2 regions of the Mesorhizobium sp. M1A.F.Ca.ET.072.01.1.1 genome follow, and region 1 is predicted to be linked to the other one. Evidence: riboswitches for the same ligand, from Rfam matches in the RefSeq annotation. Region 1 holds a riboswitch; the other holds the start of a gene.
The links. Region 1 has a riboswitch for cobalamin ahead of metE (5-methyltetrahydropteroyltriglutamate--homocysteine S-methyltransferase). Riboswitches for the same ligand answer to the same signal wherever they lie in the genome.
Positions count from the first base shown of each region.

Region 1 (3,528 bases):
ACATTCGACCGACCAGTCGAGATAGACCTTCCAGTCGCACTTGCGCAGCGGCAAGCCTTCGCGAAACGCAGCCTCGTCGATCTGGATCATCCTTGCGCCGGATCTTTCGAGGTCCGTCACTTCATCGCGAATAGCGAGCGCGATCTGGCGGCAGACCTCGGAGCGGGGTACGTCGTCGCGAACAAAAGACCAATTGAGAATGGTCACTGGACCTGTGAGCATTCCCTTCACAGGCTTTTGCGTAAGTGACTGGGCGAATTGCCACCAGCGCACCGTCATCGGATTGGGGCGCGATACGTCGCCGAAGATGATGGGGGGACGCACGTAGCGCGACCCATAGCTCTGCACCCAGCCATGTTCGGTGAAGGCGAAGCCGGAAAGTTGCTCGCCGAAATGCTGTACCATGTCGTTTCGTTCGAACTCGCCATGCACCAGCACGTCCAGCCCGATCTCCTCCTGCCAGCGAATAGCAGCCTCGGTCTCCTTCTTCAGAAAGGTTTCGTAATCGACATAGCTGAGCTGGCCCTTCGCGTGAGCGGAACGCGCTTTGCGCACCTGAGGCGTCTGCGGAAAGGATCCAATGGTCGTCGTCGGGAACGGCGGCAGGCCGAGCGTGCGGGCCTGGACCCTGGAACGCTCGGCAAATGCGCTCTTTCGTTGCTTCATAGCGCCGTTGATGTCGGCGATCCGCCCTTCAACGAGCGGGTCATGGACCTTCGTGGATGTTGCGCGACTCGAGGCAGCCTCGCTAGAAGCTTTCAACTCGCCAGCCACGGCATCTCTACCTTGGGACAAGGCCCGGGCGAGGATAACCAGCTCGTCGGTCTTCTGGGCCGCGAAGGCGAGCCACGACCTGATGTTCGCATCCAGTACCGTCTCCATACGCAAGTCTATCGGCACATGCAGCATCGAGCATGAAGGCGCGATCTCGACTCGGTCCAAGGGCCAGCCCGCGACGATCGGCTTGATGCGGTCGAGAATGGCAGTGAGATTCGCGCGCCAGACGTTGCGGCCATTGATCAAGCCAAGCGATAACACCAGATCCTTAGGCGCGAGCCGACCAGCCGTCTCCAACTGCTCGGGAGCACGCGAGAGATCAAGATGCAGGCCGGCCACAGGCAGCGATATCGCCGTCTCGAGATTGTCCCCCAGCGGCCCGAAGTAAGTAGCCAGCATGATCTTCAGCTCGGGCGCGGCCTTCGACAGCTGCCCATAGGCAAATTCAAGTGCGGTTCGTTCGTAGGGGTTTAGATCGAGCACGAGCGCTGGCTCATCGATCTGCACCCAATCGGATCCCGTAAATTTTAACCTCCGCAGGAGTTGCTCGTAGACGGGCAGAAGCCGCGGCAGGAGCGCGAGGGGATTGAAACCTTCGGCAGGTGACTTCGCGAGCTTGAGAAAAGTGACCGGTCCAAGGATGACCGGGCGTGTATGAATGCCCAGGGCTTTAGCCTCGAGGAAGTAATCAACCGGTTTGGTCGACGAGAGTGTGAACGCCTGATCGTCCTCAAGTTCCGGCACAATGTAATGATAGTTGGTGTCGAACCATTTGGTCATTTCCATCGCGGTTAGGGCAGGGCAAGCCGCATGCTCCCGACCAGAGTCGCAATTTCCCGTCTGACCTTGGTTGCCGCGGGCCATAGCGAAATAGATGTCGAGTGGGACCTCGCCGCCATTCCATGCGTAGCGGGACGGCACGGCGCCGACCATGGCGGCGGTGTCGAGTACATGGTCGTAGAGCGAAAAGTCGTTCGACGGGATTTTCGACACACCGCGATCGCGCTGCTCTTCCCAGTTCGCGACACGGAGCGCCTTTGCCGTCGCGAGAAGCTCGGCGGCGCAAGATTTTCCGGACCAATAGCTTTCAAGCGCGAATTTCAATTCCCGCCTGCGACCGATACGCGGCACACCAAGCGTTGCTACAGGAATTTGCTGAGAGAGAGTCATGCGATACCCCGATGGTTGGGGCGTGGGGGACAACGAAGGCGCCAGTAGGCCGGTACGAACGCCGGGCTGCAGCGGCCACCGAGACACCCCGCCCGTGGACAATAGTTCGCCGTGGCAGGTCTCCTGGCTCGGGGGTCATAGCCTCTACCCGTCTTCCCGAGGCTGTTCGCCTCAGTGACATGAGTGGGGTCGGCTCGCCTCTAACAGTTGCGGGGGCAGCGCCGGTATCGCACCGGCTTCCCTCTTAGCTCCGCTGCGGCAGCGCCGTACGGAGAACCATGGCTTGGACACAATCACAGCAGTCAGGTCTTTTGTCAACATCGCATAAAGAAATCTTTATGTCATTATGTGAATGCACTTTGTACTGTCGCAGTGACTTCCAAGTCGCGTGTAGGGAGGAACAAGGAAAAATGCCTAAAAGGGCTTCGGGCTTCATTGCTCCTGAAAACGGTGAGAAGAGCATATTCGTTCATGCCACCGGCAGACTCGCTCAGGACTGAGCACTGCTGATGGAGGGGCAGAAGGTGTTTGTCCAATGCGGGCAGGGTAAGAAAAGCCTGGAAGTTCGGAATATTCGCCTCGCTTAGCCCCATGCGTCGGCCCACCGAAATCGCGCCTCAGGCAAAGCCCGCTGCCGGGAGGAGGTGGCAGCGGGCTCTATTTCGAGTGAGACGCGGGAGGAGGTGCGCCCCGCTCAGCGTCGGCACCACATCTGGGAGGAGTAGATGGCCGACAACATGATCATACCGACAGAAGGGTATATTGCAATGCACAAATTCTATATCGCAGTTGCGAAATCGTGCCGGATCCGCTTAGTCGAGCCTGAAAAGTCCGGTCAGGCTGCGGCTTTCTTGCGGGCACGCTTGGCAGATGCCGGCGTTCCCAGATACTTCGGCTTGCGGCCAGCCAATGCCGAGCTCGCCGTAGCTTGTTCGGCGCCACCAGAGGTCGATGCAACCGCCGGCGAGTGTCACCGAGGTCTACGCCGTCTCCGCTTTTTCCCGAATTGCGTGTGCCGCAGCCACCATGTTCATCAGGACAGGGCGGACCTCCTCCCATCCGCGCGTTTTGAGACCGCTGTCGGGATTCACCCCGCAGTTGACCATCCAACAATCGATGGCGCCCAAGAATGATGAGGTTTAAAATCTCGGCCACTTCTGGGATCCCGGGCGAGTGAATGTCATAGACACCAGCGGCGACCTCGTCCCGGCCTTCGGCCGGGCAAGGACGACCAGCTCGTCGGTCTTTTGCGCCGCGAAGGGGAGCCACGACTTCACATCCGCGTCGAGTGCCGACTCGATGTGCACGTCAATCGGTACATGCAGCATCGAAAGGCTCTGTTGGAATGCCATCGCGCATCTTGGTCCATTTATTCGGTGGATGACTGCTATTCCAACAATCAATTTTACCGTCCCAACAAAATCGTATTAGAGGATCCTGAATTGCAGCGTGGGTATCCCTCGTAGTGATTTGTGCGTCGACTGAGGCTGCCGGAAAAAACGGAGACGGCATGTGCGGGATTGTTGGTATTGTTGGGCAACAACCCGTGTCGGAGCGGTTGGTCGACGCCTTGAAGCGTCT
Region 1 covers NZ_RZSF01000022.1:436-3,963, forward strand. Annotated here, with positions in the region: gene metE (5-methyltetrahydropteroyltriglutamate--homocysteine S-methyltransferase) at 1-1,947, opposite strand, end outside; cobalamin riboswitch at 2,043-2,243, opposite strand; partial or broken gene EOA32_RS05570 (hypothetical protein) at 2,928-3,153, opposite strand; gene glmS (glutamine--fructose-6-phosphate transaminase (isomerizing)) at 3,458-3,528, shown strand, end outside.

Region 2 (3,528 bases), on a different contig from region 1:
GTGCATCGCGGTTCGGTCTTGCCTCAGCCGGCGAGGATACGCTCGATCGCCGGGCGGTTCAGCCCTTTGAGGCCGATGACGACGAGCCGCGATCGGCGGTCGTCGTTCGACGTCCAGGCGCGGTCGTAATAGTGGTTGACGCGCGGGCCGACGGCCTGGAGCAGCAGCCGCATCGGCTTGCCACCCACCTCGACAAAGCCTTTGACGCGCAGAACGTTTTCCTGCTCGGCGGCGAGAGCGACGCGCTTTGCCAGCTCATCCGGACTGGCGATGGACGGGATATCGAGGACGAAGGAGTCGAAATCGTCATGCTCATGGTCGAGCTCGTCATCGTGATGGGTCTTGCGGTTCTCGATGTCGTCTTCGACGGCGAGGCCAAGACCGAGCAGCACCGACGGGTCGACCTTGCCCTGTGCGGTCGGTACGACCTTGACCGCGCGCGCCACGTGCTCGCCGATGACGGCGTTGGCGCGCTCCGAGCCGGCCGCGTCCATCAGATCGCTCTTCGACAGGATGATCAGGTCGGCGCAAGCGATCTGGTCCTCGAACACCTCTTCGACTGGATCATCGTGGTCGAGGGAATCGTCGGCGGCGCGCTGCGCCTGCAGGGCGTCCATATCGGCGGCGACGCGGCCGTCGGCCAGCGCCGGACCGTCGACCACGGCGATGACGCCATCGACCGTCACGCGGCTCTTCACCGTCGGCCACTGGAAGGCCTGGACGAGCGGCTTCGGCAAAGCGAGGCCGGAGGTTTCGATCAGGATGTGGTCGACTTTCGGCGTGCGCGACAGGATCTGGTCGAGCGCCGGCACGAAGTCGTCGGCGACGGTGCAGCAGATGCAGCCATTGGCCAGTTCGACGATGTTTTCCTCCGGACAGGTGTCGACGCCGCAGCCTTTCAGGATCTCGCCGTCGATGCCGACATCGCCGAATTCGTTGACGATGATCGCCAGCCGCTTGCCCTTGGCGTTTTCGAGCAGGTTGCGGATCAGCGTGGTCTTGCCGGCGCCGAGAAAGCCGGTGACGACAGTGCAGGGAACACGGGAGAGGGATGCGGTCATGTCAGTCCTTCAGCAGGTCGAGGGGAGGGATGCGGGCAACCAGGCCGCGCTTGAGGGAATCGGGCCGGCCTCGCCACGGGATGAGGCCGTCGGTCGAGGTGGCAAAGAGCTTTGCGCCGGTGACGAGGTCGGCGCCGCTGGTCGTTTCCAGGTCACCGAAGACATAGCTCCAGCAGCCGTCGCGCAGCAGCGCCGCGCTCAGGCGGCGTTTGCAATTGCCGAGACACTCGACGGTGCGGATGCGGATTTTCTCGTCCGGCGCGGCGCGGCGCGCGTCTTCGGCAAGGAGGGCGCCGGCACGCGGATGCGCGTCCGAACCGGTCTCATCTCGGCAGGAGGAGCAGACGATGACGGTCACTTCCGATAGCGCGTCGCGGGGTTCGGACGAAATGTCCGCGGTATTAGCCGGAAAACTGACGTTGCGATCCAAAACCAGGCTCCTTGCCCGGAAAACCCGCCGAGCGATCGGATTCTCATGTCTCAGACGGCAGGTCTCCTGGCTCGCGGGTCGTCGCCTTGCGCCGCCTTCCCGGGAACATCCCAGTGGTTTTCGGCTGAGGCTCGTCGCTCACAGTTGCGGGGACAGCCGCGGATTTGGGTTTTCCCGCACCGCATTCCCTCTTGGCTCCTCCCCTTGCCGGGAGGAGACCGTCTGCGGCGGATTTAGGCTTAGAGGTGCTGGCATGTCAACGCGCGGCTACGACACCGAAATGTCGGCCAACGCCGGCCCAAGGTCGCCGGCCGGCGTCACCTCGATGGTTTCCAAGCCGAGCCATGCCTGCATCTGTTTCAACTCATCGAAGAGCTGTGCGGCCGTTTCGGCGGGAGCGCCGGCTTCGGCAAAAGCCGCATGGACGCGCAGCACGCCGGCCGGGCGGTCAGCTCTCAGATCGACCCGGGCAACGATCCGGTCGCCGAGCAGGAAAGGCAGCACGTAGTAGCCGTACTGGCGCTTCTCGGCCGGCGTGTAGATCTCGATGCGGTAGCGGAAGCCGAAGAGTTTTTCCGTCCGGGTGCGTTCGAATACCACCGGATCGAAGGGCGCGAGCAGGGCGCGGGCCTCGATCCGGCGCGGAAAGCGGGCGTCCTTGTGGAGATAGGCGGGCTTGTCCCAGCCTTCGACCTTCACCAGCAGCAGTTCGCCCATCTCGACCAGTTCCTCGATCCTGGCTCTCGTATCGCCAGGCGCCAGGCGGAAATAGTCACGCAGATCGCCATAGGTTGCGATGCCATGGGCGCGGGCGGAAATGCGCAGCAATTGGCGATGCGCGTCCTCGACCGAGGGCACCGGCAGGTCGAGGATGGCCTGCGGCAGAACCCGCTCGGGCAGGTCGTAATAGCGCTCGAATCCTCGCCGGTAGGCGGTGGTGATGCGCCCGGCCCAGAACAGCCATTCGAAAGCGTGCTTGGCCTCGCTCCAGCCCCACCATCCGCCATTGCCCTTGTGGCCTTCGATGTCGGAGGCGGCGATCGGCCCGCGTTGCGCGACTTGCCCGTAGATCTCCTCGATCATCGCCTTGCGCTCGCGGCCCCATTTGGCGAGGCCGAGATACATTTCCTCGCCTTTCTCGGCCCGCTGCATGCGCCAGCGCATCAACGGATAGGTCTCGACGGGCAGGAAGGAAGCCTCATGGGCCCAGTATTCGAAGACGGTTCGCTTGCGGGTGACGGCCGCGTTGTCGAGCAGCGCAAGCGGGTAGGGGCCGAGGCGCGAATAGAGCGGCATATAGTGGGCGCGCACCACGGCGCTGACGGAATCGATCTGCAGCAGGCCAGTTCGGGAAAGCACGCGGGCGAGATGGCGACGATCGGGCGTGCCGGCAGGCCGCGCATCGGTGAAACCCTGCGCGCCGAGCGCAATGCGCCTTGCTGCGGCGAGCGAGATCTTTTCCTTCATCCCTACCGATCCTTTGCCGGGGTTTCCAGTCGGTGATTCCGGCCATGCTAGCAGGCAAATGGCGGGAGATATGTCAGGATAGAAAAGTGGAGTAAAACATGAAGGAAATCAAACAGGAGCGGATCGGACCAGTTTCTTCCGATATGGCGTCCAGGGCCGGATTTTGAACAAGGTTTGACTTGCGTCGCCGAAACCGCTGCGCTAACCCTCGCCGCGTCGCAGCATAGGCCACCTAAAACGGTTCAGCGGGTTAAACTGTCACGCTTCCGCCTTAGAGTCCGTTGCTGTAATCAAAGTGAACTGGCCGCCGAAGGAAAGTCGCCGCATGAGCGCACTCCTAAGTTCGTATCTGCCCATCGTGCTCTTCATCGCAGTGGCGATGGTCGTCGGCCTGGCGCTGATCGTTGCGCCGTTCCTGGTTGCCTACCGCAATCCCGATCCGGAAAAGCTTTCCGCCTATGAATGCGGGTTCAACTCATTCGACGACGCCCGCATGAAGTTCGACATCCGCTTCTACCTGGTGTCGATCCTGTTCATCATCTTCGATCTCGAGGTCGCCTTCCTGTTCCC
Region 2 covers NZ_RZSF01000086.1:4,591-8,118, forward strand. Annotated here, with positions in the region: gene cobN (cobaltochelatase subunit CobN) at 1-6, opposite strand, end outside; gene cobW (cobalamin biosynthesis protein CobW) at 24-1,061, opposite strand; gene EOA32_RS14545 (DUF1636 family protein) at 1,063-1,491, opposite strand; cobalamin riboswitch at 1,530-1,729, opposite strand; gene EOA32_RS14550 (winged helix-turn-helix domain-containing protein) at 1,759-2,958, opposite strand; gene EOA32_RS14555 (NADH-quinone oxidoreductase subunit A) at 3,284-3,528, shown strand, end outside.
Region 2: linked by a shared signal. The riboswitch ahead of EOA32_RS14545 (DUF1636 family protein) and the one ahead of metE (5-methyltetrahydropteroyltriglutamate--homocysteine S-methyltransferase) in region 1 are both predicted to bind cobalamin.